Regions from separate parts of the Spartinivicinus poritis genome, predicted to be linked through region 1. Evidence: predicted binding sites of a transcription regulator. Region 1 holds the regulator's gene; each other region holds the start of a gene.

Region 1 (3,207 bases):
GTGTACTTGACGCTATTAAAGATCAGGTTAGAGATAGCGCTATGCAACTCTCGATCATGGCCTAGCAGTTTTGCACTTTCTGGACAAACCAGCTGGATATGATGACAACGGTCACCACTGAGCGCTTTGGCATCACTAATAATGTTTGACAAGATCTGCTGTAAGCAAATTGGCTTTAAATCAGCTTGTCGGTCGCTGGTTTCTAGTCGTGATAACAACAGTAAGTCGCTGACCAGATTTTCCATTCGGTCTGATTGTTGCTGCATTTGCTGTAAGGCGCGTATCCAGCGTTCAGGCAAAATATCAGCGTTATCCAGCAAGGTTTCCAGATAACCTCTGATCACTGTCAGGGGGGTTCTTAATTCGTGGGAAACATTTGCCACAAAGTCTTTTCGCATTTGCTCAAGATTATGCAGTCGGGTAATGTCTCGTACTAACAACAAGCGATCATTGCGACCAAACAGGGTAATGTTGAATTGTAAGATGAGCTGGTCATTGATGGGGGAGGGTACTTCCAGCGCTTCTTGATATTCCTTTTTGTCGAAATATTTGAAAAATGCTGGGTCTCTGATTAGGTTTGTGATTAATTGCCCCTGATCTACAGGGCTCTTAAATCCGAGCATGGCTTCTGCAGCTTGGTTCCACCATTCCAGGTTGCCCTGATTGTCAACCATAATCACAGCATCATTAAGCGCTGCAGTAGACTCTTGAACGCGGTCAATCACTGCTTGTAGCCGGGCGCGCGCCTTTTGATCTCGACGCTGTAGCCGGTAGATAGCATCAAATATATCTCCCCAGATACCACGACTTTCTGGTGGCTCTAGGTGATTGTGCTCACTTTCTTGAAGCCAATGGCTGAGGCGAAAAACCTGTAACAGTGTCCAGCTAAGGTATCCCGCTAAGACAATTGCTAAAACCCAGGCCACTTCTCCAATAGCTACTCCAAACAACACACTGACTACTACAGTGATAGCGAGCCGCTGAATAATTTCGCCTTGCCAGTTAACTTTCACCGTTAAGCCTTAGTTGAGAACCTATAGCCAGTGCCTCTAACGGTCTGAATAAAGCGATCATGGCCAGTGCCTAGTGCTTTACGCAGTCGTCTGATATGAACATCAACGGTACGCTCTTCAACGTACACATTGCCGCCCCACACTTGGTCTAATAACTGGCCACGGGTATAGGCTCGCTCTTGATGTGTCATAAAGAACTGCAATAAACGGTACTCAGTAGGTCCCATCTCAGTCGGCTTACCGTTAATGCTAACTCGGTGGCTGATTGGGTCCAGCTCAAGCCCTTCAACCCTGATGGGCTCTTGAGGTTCCTGAGCGCCAGAGCGCCTCAATACTGCTTTCAAACGGGCAACCAGTTCTCTGGGGGAGAATGGTTTGGTGATGTAGTCATCTGCTCCCACTTCCAGGCCCTGAATTTTATTATCTTCTTCGCCTTTGGCGGTTAACATGATGATGGGAATATTGGCCGTAATTTCATCACGGCGAAGCCGTCTAGCCAATTCAATTCCACTGGTTCCTGGTAGCATCCAATCAAGCAAAATTAGATCGGGTTTCTTATCGATCATGATGCTATGCGCATCTTGCGTGTTATCTGCTTCCAGACATTCGTAGCCTGCCATTTCGAGTGCAACTGCAATCATTTCTCGGATGGGGGCCTCATCGTCCACTATGAGTATTTTTTTGCCAACCATTTTCAAGCCTTCTCTCGCTTTCAAGTTGTCAGCAGAGCATTACACAGTCTTTATGTTACATTTGCATGACATTCGTATGGCTCTGCCCTGAAAGTGTTTCCAATCCATGAGTTTTATGACTGTGGCTCAATACCACAGTGAGAAGTTTTCCTAGTTATTACCTACAAATGAAACTAAGAAACAGCACTATCACAAACTATTCCAACAAAGACAAACATGCCTGCCCAGTGATTGTTTAAAAATGCTTTAAAGCATTGGGACCGATCACGATCTTTGATTAAGTACTGCTGATAGATAAACAGCCCAGCCATTAAACCGATGCCAATAAAGAACAGCCAACCACGCTGAAATAAATAGCCTACCCCTGCTAACAAAGCTAGAGTAATTATTTGTAATAAGCCAATCATAAGTTTATCAGCTTTCCCAAATAAAATAGCAGTAGATTTGACGCCTATTTTTAAATCATCATCTCTATCTACCATGGCATAAGCCGTATCGTAGGCAACTGTCCAGGTCAGATTAGCCAAAAACAGTAACCAGATAGCATGGTTTAGCTCTCCAGTTTGAGCAGTATAGGCCATAGGAATCGACCAGGAAAAAGCAGCCCCTAATACAATTTGTGGGAAATGAGTGTAGCGCTTCATAAAGGGGTAGCAAATCGCTAAAGCCAAGGCACCAAAGCTCAGTAAAATAGTCAGCTGATTAGTAAATAACACCAGTACCAGCGCAATTGTACAAAGTGCTACAAAGCAGCCAATTGCTTCCTTAAGCGTTAGCTCACCAGTAACCAGTGGCCGACTTTGAGTACGTTTAACATGGCCATCAAAGTGACGATCAGCAATATCGTTGATTACACAGCCTGCGCTGCGCATTACTGTGACACCTAAGCAAAAAATAATAATCAGGTGCCAATCTGGCAGACCATCAGCAGCTAGCCACAAGCTCCAAAGGGTTGGCCAAAGCAATAGGTAAAGACCAATAGGGCGGTTTAAACGGGTGATACTCAGCAATGCATTGAGTTTGTCAGAAGAGCTACTGGTTATTTCCATCCTGTTAGTCACTATCAATAAGCATGATTATGTTAGTTGTTGCAGTGAAAAAATCGTCGGCAAAAATAGTTCACTTACCGCTAGCTGCCGCTGGTTAATGATAAAAACCGATTGCCTGCCCCAACAGTCTTGATTAATAGCTGAGTGCGCTATTGTTGAGGGCATGGGTAATGCCTGCAGCTGCTCATGACTAAAGTGAGCATACTGAAAGTTTGGGTTACGTTTGCTACTGGCATGAGTAAATAATAACTTGCCTAGTGGCTCTGTATCGAGACTGAGTAGTGGTTGACAGCTTAGCAAGCCGGTAAATGCTGGTATCACAGTACGTGCATAGATTACTGGCTGCTGGCAGACACACAGAATCACTTCACGAATAAATGCTGACTGCTGCTCTGGAATACCCAACTGCTTTTGTTCAGAAAGAAGTGCAGGCTGCCACTGTTGGCTGATCAG
Region 2 (3,207 bases), on a different contig from region 1:
TCGATTACGCATTTCTGCTGCCGCTTTATTGGTAAAGGTCACGGCCATAATGGCATGTGGCGAAATACCTTCCGTTTGAATTAACCAAGCAATACGGTGCACTAATACCCGTGTTTTACCACTACCTGCACCAGCCAACACCAGACAATTTCCAATGGGTGAAGCAACTACTTCACGCTGAGCAGTATTTAATGAGTCTAAAGTTTGGGATACATCCATAGTGATTTATAGTCAGGCAGTAGTTAGAGCAGAAATTAAGCATAAGCTTGCTTAATTAGGTCAGAGTTTGGCCCTAGTTTAGCGGCGAGCAACCTTAGCTTGCAATGCTAAACCAGACATTTCAACAAGTCACAAGGTCCCTGGATAGCCATAAAATATCCAGGTTAGACTGGCTTAGCCTTATTTCCATATAGTTTGTATGCATTTTTTGTAGTATAACTACAAATAGGCCCAGCAAAGATTCACCTCACATGGTTTCTATTCAGCTGTTACAACAAATCCAGCAGTGCTACAGTCAACTTCGTCGATCTGAACAGAAAGTGGCAGACTTTGTACTTAATAGCCCTGCCCGTGTAATGCATATCAGTATTGCCGACCTGGCAACAGAAGCTGAGATAAGCGAACCAACGGTACTCCGGTTTTGTCGTGCAGTGGGCTGTAGTGGTTTTCAGGACTTCAAGTTACAACTTGCACAGTGTTTAGCCTCTGGTAGTAGCTTTGGACAGTTTGCCATTAGCCCAGATGACTCCCCTGCCGACTACAAGTCAAAAATAATCGACTCTACCATCAGCACTCTATCAAGTGTTCGTGATAGTTTAGATAATTTAGTTCTAGAGCAAGCAATCAATGCTTTATCTGTGGCCAAACGGGTAGAGTTCTATGGGTTTGGCGCTTCAGGCGCTGTAGCCATTGATGCTCAACATAAATTTTTTCGCTTACAGCTATCAACCGCAGCTTACTCAGACCCCCACATGCAGTCGATGTCTGCTGCTACATTAACGCCTGAAGACTGCGTCATTGCTATTTCCCAAACTGGCCGCACTCGAGAGTTAATACATACAATCCAGCTAGTTAACAAACAACAGGCTAAAGTCATTGCCATATGCCCCAAAGAAAGCCCACTAGCATCACTTTGTGACTTTGCATTACACATAGAAGCAATAGAAGATACGGATGTTTACACTCCCTTAACCTCAAGAATTGCTCACTTGGTAGTAATTGATATCTTGGCAATGGGCGTCGCAATGTCTCGTGGGCCAGAATTAGCCGCTCATTTAAAAACAGTTAAGAACAACTTACGCACACTGCGTATATCCTCTCCATAAACTTGTATATACAACCCACCCGTAGCACACAATAAATAATAACTAGTAAAATATTTTCATTTTAACTGGGTTGGTAATTTGAAAATGTTATTAAAAAGTTGTTAACGGCGGGCTGCTCTGCTGTTACATTGGCCTTAGGAAAAGTCGCTGGATAACAACTTACATTTTGTGAATAACAGTTCTTTTCTGGGTAGGCAGCAAGTTGCTTTTAAGTTTAAGCACTTTGTCAGCTGTTGCACATAAATTTGAAGGCAGTTGGAGTTTAAATTACACCGTTGGATATTTAAATCACACTAACAATACAAATATAAAAACTTAATAATATTGTCATAAAGCTATTGCATCTTAACCAATTACTAACACCAGAAAGGGATGCGGCACTATGCAAATACAAGTACCCAACCAAACTAACCAGCCCTTTTTCATCTCTTCTACTGAAAGGTCAACAACCAGTAATAGCAGCCGAGAAAAGTCTTCTCAACGCTCTCTAGAGGCAAGGCGCGCCATTGAGGATTATTTTGAGAATAAACGCTTAAATCATTTAATTGGCGAAGATTACTGGGAGGATGAATAGTCGGCCAAAATCTGGAATAGATTAACCTGATATGTGTTATAAAACAAAAGGAGCAACAACCTTCCTCATGCAACTTATAGCAATATTATCCTAAAGCTATGTCATTGGATGGGGAAGGCTAATATCTTGAAAAATTAACTAAGCGCTATAGCTAAATCAGGCACAGATTTTTCGAGCCCGGTAGTGTTGTAACAAATTGGTAATTTCCCGTGCTGATATATAAGTTGCCATTTGTGCGTTATTTAGTGCTGACTCAATGATCGAATATTCTTGAGTGACAGGAGACAGTAGCCTACATAAGTTGCCCAATACAGGCTGCTTTTCCTTATCTACAATACCTGACAATTCTTTATGTTGTTTCAGGTTTTGCTTTGCAAACAATAAAAGCTCAGCATACACATCTGATGTTATCAATTCTGCATGCTGAAGCCTCAAATAATCCACCACAGCAAATGGCATGCTCAATTCTACTAGCTGTTCCAACTGACACTCTGTTAGTGTGAACGTTAACTTTTTATTTTCATAATGATAACAACTGGCCTGTTCATTTTCGATTTGACACACTTGCCTACTGCACAAGTCAACATAAATACAGCCACTAGCAGGCCCCAGCAAGCTTGCAAATGCTTGCTTATTGCAAACAGCATTTAGCCCAGCAATCACTCGGGGATCATACAGCTTAAAATGCGCCCAGTGGTGATTAGGTAAATTTATCTCTAATGCAGCTTTAAAGTGGCTATATAGCTGTACATATTCACAATGACTAATAATAAATATACCTACAGGCAACTCTGCAGACTGCTGTAACAACCAGTCAAATAGCTGAGTATTGATATTTACTTTTATCAAGTACGGTGCCACATCGCATAGTTCTTCTTCTGGTGTACCCCTAAATAGCGAATCACATTGAGGGTTATCTTCTAACTCCCAAATTCGTTCCGGTAATTCTGGCAAACTGGCTGAGTCTATTATGAAATAGAGCCCTGCATGGTTGTGCTTTTCGAGTGCAACCTTTATTTGCTGTCTATACTCGTCAAGCAACATACTCCCTCCTTTGCATCACAGCCTAAGCTTGATCTCACTTAAACTGCTTCTTATCGCCCCGATTATTGTAAAAAGCCATTGCTAATGGCTAAGTTATAACCTGTTATTGCTTTAATTATTAAACACTCTGGATAACATAAAGTACTCAAGTTCTTGTGTTTTGTTACTGCCTTCAGTCCTCATAAAAATAGATTACAAGAATAATACTAACAGACTATTATCATTAATATTTATAGTATGATCTAAATTTATCCACTCCACAGC
Region 3 (3,207 bases), on a different contig from region 1:
GAATAGTTACTGCGCTTCTTAACGTATCTTGCTGAGTATTATCGAGGGCTTGCCAATCTTCGAGGCTTTTACCTATTTTATTGCCGCTGACTGCCACTGCAACTGTCCACATGCCAGCATTTAAGCCTTCTTCGATGCCAGATTCTGTATCATCAACTTTAACGCAAGCATGGATATGTTCAACGTCTAGTTCAATAGCGCTTTTCAAACTCATATGAGGATAAGGGCGGCCACGGGATACTTCATTAGCACACACAGCACTGGTTGTAGTTACCCCTTTGTTGTGTAATTCTGGCAGTAAGTCTGCTACTAGACTGCGACTGTAGTCTGTATTGATACCTAGTTTAATGCCTTGTTTAAGTAATTGCTTCGCTAATTCAATGGCACCCGGTACTAAGTCGGCATGATTTAAAATAGACTGGATCTGATGAGGAATAAACTGCTGCTGTAAATTTTCTAAATCTTCATGACTGGGTAGTCGACCATATTGGTTTGACCAGGCTTCACTCACCATTCCTTCATCTAGCAACTGTTTTAACTGTTGCTGGTAATCAGAAGTATTGAGTTGACGGAGAAGTGGTTCAGGCAAGTCAATATTATGATCAGCAAATGTTGCTTGCAATGCTTCTACTGGTGCCATTGCGCCAAAGTCGATGAGAGTACCAGCGAGATCAAAGATGACGCCTTGGACTTTGCCAATGTATTTGCGCTGATTGCTGTAACTCTTTGGTTGCTCCTGCATTATTATGTTCCTTATTAGTTAGCGACTGCTACAGCGTCCGGCAGACGACAAATAACCTATTTTAGTGTTGGGCTTATCCTACCAATCAGTTTAGTCACAGTACAAGTAATACTCCTAGTAAAAAGTCATGAAGGCTTTAAGATAGTGTAGCCGGATAGTTAAAAAAACCCTAGTTTCTAACACTACAGAAGATAGTCAAAAAATATTGTCTAACAATGATGCTTGGCATTTTAAGTACACTTTCCTCAGCCTACTATAAAAAAATAACATGACAGTTATATGAAATAAACTCGGTTTATTTTTATGAATATTCTATGAAATTTACATGATGACCTCTTTACCATCAGCTCAGCAGTCAGTAAATTAAAAACAGATAATAAATTTAGTTAATTAACTGAATGCAGCATGGGTTGCATTAGAACGCTTAGCTTAAAGGGGAGTAGTGGTGTGAATAGCAACAAACGCCTGAAAAAAGTATTTAAGTGGCTGGCAAGGGGGGGTTTGGCCTCTGCTTGTGTGGTAAGTGCTTCAACAGCATTTGCTGCTGAAAGCAAAGTAAAGAATATTATCTTTTTAATTGGGGATGGAATGGGGCCACAACAGGTTGGTTTGCTGGAAGCTTATGCAAGGCAAGCGCCTCACTCAATTTATCCGCAAGGTAAAACAGCAATGGCTCAATTGGCTGATAGGGGAGTGGTTGGGCTGTCAATGCATAACCCCGCAGGCGCCATTGTAGTTGACTCAGCCAGCTCGGCTACTCAGTTAGCAACGGGGTTACCTGCAGGCTCTGAAATGATTGGTTTAGATGATCGAGGAAATGCGGTTGAAACAGTATTAGAACAGGCTAAAAAAGCAGGCAAAGCTACCGGCTTGGTTTCTGATACGCGTTTAACTCATGCAACACCTGCTTCCTTTGCTGCTCATCAGCCTCATCGATCGTTGGAAAATAAAATTGCAGAAGATATGTTGGCAACAGCACCTGATGTCATGTTATCTGGCGGATTGCGCCACTGGATTCCCAAAGATGCAGCAAAGGCGGGCAAGTTACATGATCAGGTAACCGCCATGGTGGGCGACAAGATTAGCTTAAAATCAAAACGAAAAGATAATCTAAACCTGCTGGCTGAAGCTAAGCAAGCTGGTTACCAGTTGGCTTTTAATCGTGATCAACTAACAGCAGCTTCTAATAATGGCAAAGTGTTAGGATTATTCAGTAGTTCTGGCATGCTGGATGGAATTGCTTATAACAAGGTAAAGAATGATCCTGATCGGCGTGAACCGAGCCTGAGGGAAATGACCGAAAAAGCACTGGCAGTATTATCAAATGATCCAGATGGCTTCTTTTTGATGGTAGAAGGGGGTCAAATCGATTGGGCTGGCCATAATAATGATGCTGGTACTATGTTGCATGAGATGCTTAAATTTGATGAGGCCATTGCGGCTGTACTGGAATGGGCGAAAGGCCGCAATGATACCCTGGTGGTATTAACAGCAGATCATGAAACAGGGTCATTTGGCTTTAGTTATTCTGCTGCAAATTTACCAAAAGCATCTACCTTATCTGGCAATGCATTTAAAAACGTCAAGTTTAAGCCTAATTTTAACTTTGGCAGCCCAACTATTTTAGACAAGCTGTACAGTCAACAAAAAAGTTTTAGTGCTATGTTTGCAGAATTTTGGGCGCTGCCTAAAAATCAGCAAGACGAAAAAGCATTAGTGAAGATTGTTAATGCAAACAGTGAGTTTAAAATTACCGATGCGCAGGCTGAGCGAATTTTAGCGACAGCTAAAAATCCCTATTATCAGCCTGATCACAAATACCTTAGCTTGAAGCAGTTCCCTAAAGTCACTGACTTTACTGCATTTTATGTATATGGTGATGAGGTAAAGCTTAACTTATTAGGCCGTGAGTTAGCAGAACAACAAAACGTAGTCTGGGGAACGGGCACTCATACCCATACGCCAGTTGCTGTGTTGGCCTATGGGCCTGAGTCACTGATCAAAAGTTTTGCAACCATTCAACATCATACAGATATTGGGCAAAAACTGAAGTCTGCTTTAAGGTAAGTAGTAGCTAATAATGCTGTTGCCTTTCCTTAGCCTTGGTAAAGTAGGAAAGGCATAGCTTTTTTTGAACTATAATGAAACTCCAAAAAGCAAACTTGTTTGTAGCATGTGTTTTGATGCGATGAGTGTTGTCTGTTTTTTGATCTAAAATATGGGGCTACGTTTGTGATCAGCCCAATAATTTGTTGCAAAATGTTTTTCTGACTGCTTTTAAACTGTTATATTCTCCTTTTATATAAGGTAGCCTGATTTTGTTCAGTAATGAACTAGGTTAGTATTGAATGAGGTTAAAGCTTGATGCAACTTGCAAAAAAATGGCTTGCGCTCACTTGTTGTAGTTTATTTTGTGCAGCACCTGTGCAGGCTGATGCAAATCACGATCAAGATCCTTGGGAAGG
Region 4 (3,207 bases), on a different contig from region 1:
TTTTTATATAGTATCCTAACCATAAATCTATAGTAGGTGTAAAAATAAGGCAGTATATGTTCATGCTGAAGATCAAGTTTTACAGCAGTATGCTTGTGCTCTAGAGGTAGAAAAATTATTCGCGAATAGTATATGTCAGCGTCTATTTATTAGCTTAGAAAGTAAAATGTTACCTTGTAGATGCTTTAGAAGTATATCTAAATTAAGGGCTGTGGGTTAATTACCCACATAAATAGGTTCCTGTTCCTACGGCGCATAGATCATTCCGATTGTTATAAAACTCTGAGCGAGTCACTGCTACTTTATTACCGGATCTTAATAATGTTGAGCTAACGTAAAAACTTTCTCCTCTGCCTGGGCGTAAATAATCGACTCGTAAGTCGATAGTACTCACTCGGGCTAAACGCTGGATACGTTCTTGAATATCAACATGTTCTAGCTTACGAAATGCTCCTACTAGCGCCATGGCGCCACCGCTGACATCAATCATAGATGAAATAACGCCACCATGTAAAATGCCTGTTATATAGTTACCAATCAAGTCTTCTTTCATTGGTAAGTGCATTTCAACTAAATTAGGAGTGACATTGGTTATTTTCATACCAACTAACTGGTTGAAAGGAACTTTATCAATAAAGCTCATGACGGCAGCTTTAATTTCGGGTAAAAATTCTTCATATCCAGTAGTCATATTGCAATACTCTAGCAATCAGTTAGTACCAACGTTTGGTTAGCCATCAATGGACTAACCGCCAACCCGGATATTTCTATGGATTTATGAAATATTCGGGTTGGCGATTGAATTCTAGAGGTATTGTATCATTAAGCGCAACTTGTTGTGTTAAATAAAAGCAATGACTTGCTTCACCAAAAGCGCAACTTGTTGTGTTAAATAAAAGCAATGACTTGCTTCACCAACTTAGCAATCCCATCTGCCGCTTCACTAATGCGACTGGCTAACATATAGGCTGGTGTGGTTACCAGCTTATGTTTTTCATCAACAACGATATCATTAACTACACAATTTTGGTGAATGACGTTCATTTGCTCTAATGCTGCTGCGGTTTCTTCATCATTGCCAATAGTGCACCTCACTGGCTCACCAAAAATTTTGCCGGCAAGTGCAGGTGCAATGCAAATTAAACCAATAGGCTTGTTATTTGTTGCAAATGATTGACATGCTTTTTGAACACTTTCTGGCATATCCATTGTGGCCCCTTTAGTTGCAAAATTGGACAAATTTTTAGCTACACCGTATCCGCCAGGTAATATTAGTGCATCAAATTCACTGGTAACTAATTGGCTTATATCCTTTATGTTACCGCGAGCAATTCTTGCTGATTCAACCAAGACATTACGTTTTTCTGGAGTAGCTTCACCAGTTAAGTGATTGACAACATCGGCTTGATCTATATCAACAGCGAAACACTGATAATTTATATTTAATAAGTCAAGGTTAAGTAGGGTTAAAACAGACTCATGAATTTCAGCGCCATCAAGAAAGCCACAGCCAGACAGAATAACAGCTACTTTTTTGGTCATTGTTAATGTTCTCCAATTATTTGTGCTAGTCGGGACTCGTTTTTAGGTGTAAAAAATTAGCAAGAATACCTGCAGTGATAGGTGCATTCTACTTTAGTTGTATATTGCTAATAGCTGCATAGTAGCAAACCAGTTTGAAAAGAGAAACAGACTAGATAGTCATTATTTTATAAGCTGTTGTATCATTCGTGAACAATTTTTAGGGGTTACCGTCGTTTTTTACTCTATAAACCTATTATTTATAGTTTTATAGGGCTTTGTTACTTAATAGTCATATCTAATAAATTATTCGTACAGAATTCTAGTTATACCTTAGTTGTAGTGTTTGGTGTTGATTTGTAGTGTTTCACGAAAAATATATAAGTATTCAGACCTATTGTTGTTTTGTTAATAACTGCTTGTAAAGTATCGTTTACATACGAAAGTTGTTTTTAGTAGGTTTTCTTCTGAGGATTAATGACAAAGAAAAATTTAACTTGCTATCATATCTGTCACTGAAAACATTGTTGCCCAAAAATTAAATAAAAGGATAGATTGATGAAAAAAATAGCAAAAAAAATACTCACTACTGCGGCTTTAATTAGTGCTGCTTTTGTTGGTAATGCAATGGCAAACAATTATCTGCCAATGACTATTGGTGATTATGTTGTTTATCAAGGTGATAAATCTAACCAGCAAATCCCATCAAAAGTTGTTGAAGATGATGGTACTTGGAAGTATTTTAAAAACTTTGGTGGTTTGGGTGACCTTTGGTTGCATTTAAGTGATGATAATAAAATATACGTTTGGTCTGAGGCTGATAAAAAAGTACAGTTGTTTGTAGATTTGAATTCAGCTGAGGGTAATGTACAGAAAGTAGGTATTGCTCCTTGTAATAACGGTGAGGTAACAATTACTAGCCGTGCCGAAGAAGTAAAAGTCCCTGCTGGTGCTTTTGATAATATAATTAAGCTATCATTCCGTAATAATTGTGCAGATGCTGGTGTAACTGAGCTGTGGTTAGCGCCAGAGGTGGGTGTAGTTAAATGGTCTGAAACGTCAATTATGGGGCCTAGAGATTACCAAATGGTTCATGGGAATGTGTTAGGGAATACTTATCCAAAGAAATAGTTTGTATGTCTTTTTTAAAGACAGGCTGGGTAGCCCCTAGCCTGTCTTGTTTTTTTACAAAACTCGTGTTGTTTTCCAATAGTGTCGTTGCCAATAGGGCTGATTAAGCTTAGATATAATTACCCCTTTGGATTTGGATACATGTAAAAAGCGATTGTTTCCCAAGTATATTCCAACATGTTGATAATTACGGCTAGTTTTAAAAAATAGCAAATCTCCTGATCGACGGCTTTTTAATGAAACTGTTTTACCTGTACGAGCTTGCTGTTTCGTTGATCTGGGTAGTTGAATTTTAAAGACGGTTTTATATGTTTGCTGAACAAAGGATGAGCAATCAATTCCTGATTTATTGGTTCCACCATACCGGTAGGGTACCTTTTGCCAGTGCTGATAATGCTGTTCAAGTCTTTTGGTAATGGCTTGTTCAGAAGCTGATGCAGGAAGCGGATCTTCTGTTATTGTTGGTGAAAAGCTGCATGCAGAAAGTAAAGTGAGCAAACAGCCAGTTAGCAGGGTTAATGCAGTAAGTCTTAGTTGAGTTATAGGCATTCAGTC

What was found. The regulator PhoB, encoded in region 1, activates phosphate uptake and scavenging genes when phosphate is short. The targets are predictions, from matches to a motif close to TGTCATANNNNTGTCANA.
Region 2: a site for PhoB is predicted at 1,651-1,668, ahead of ORQ98_RS24540 (PA3496 family putative envelope integrity protein). Genes of this name have one in related genera too.
Region 3: a site for PhoB is predicted at 1,010-1,027, ahead of ORQ98_RS06500 (alkaline phosphatase). Genes of this name have one in related genera too.
Region 4: a site for PhoB is predicted at 1,801-1,818, ahead of elbB (isoprenoid biosynthesis glyoxalase ElbB). Genes of this name have one in related genera too.

The regions. Positions count from the first base shown of each region.
Region 1 is NZ_JAPMOU010000006.1:50,723-53,929, forward strand. Features, by position in the region: gene phoR (phosphate regulon sensor histidine kinase PhoR) at 1-1,013, opposite strand, end outside; gene phoB (phosphate regulon transcriptional regulator PhoB) at 1,016-1,705, opposite strand; gene ubiA (4-hydroxybenzoate octaprenyltransferase) at 1,879-2,754, opposite strand; gene ORQ98_RS06865 (chorismate--pyruvate lyase family protein) at 2,782-3,207, opposite strand, start outside.
Region 2 is NZ_JAPMOU010000053.1:11,566-14,772, reverse strand. Features, by position in the region: gene uvrD (DNA helicase II) at 1-219, opposite strand, end outside; gene hexR (transcriptional regulator HexR) at 471-1,325, shown strand; gene ORQ98_RS24540 (PA3496 family putative envelope integrity protein) at 1,708-1,899, shown strand; gene ORQ98_RS24535 (DUF4123 domain-containing protein) at 2,056-2,943, opposite strand.
Region 3 is NZ_JAPMOU010000005.1:201,412-204,618, forward strand. Features, by position in the region: gene phnX (phosphonoacetaldehyde hydrolase) at 1-742, opposite strand, end outside; gene ORQ98_RS06500 (alkaline phosphatase) at 1,190-2,809, shown strand; gene ORQ98_RS06505 (MlaA family lipoprotein) at 3,107-3,207, shown strand, end outside.
Region 4 is NZ_JAPMOU010000011.1:143,378-146,584, reverse strand. Features, by position in the region: gene ORQ98_RS11220 (thioesterase family protein) at 221-691, opposite strand; gene elbB (isoprenoid biosynthesis glyoxalase ElbB) at 889-1,542, opposite strand; gene ORQ98_RS11210 (hypothetical protein) at 2,080-2,652, shown strand; gene ORQ98_RS11205 (C40 family peptidase) at 2,707-3,201, opposite strand.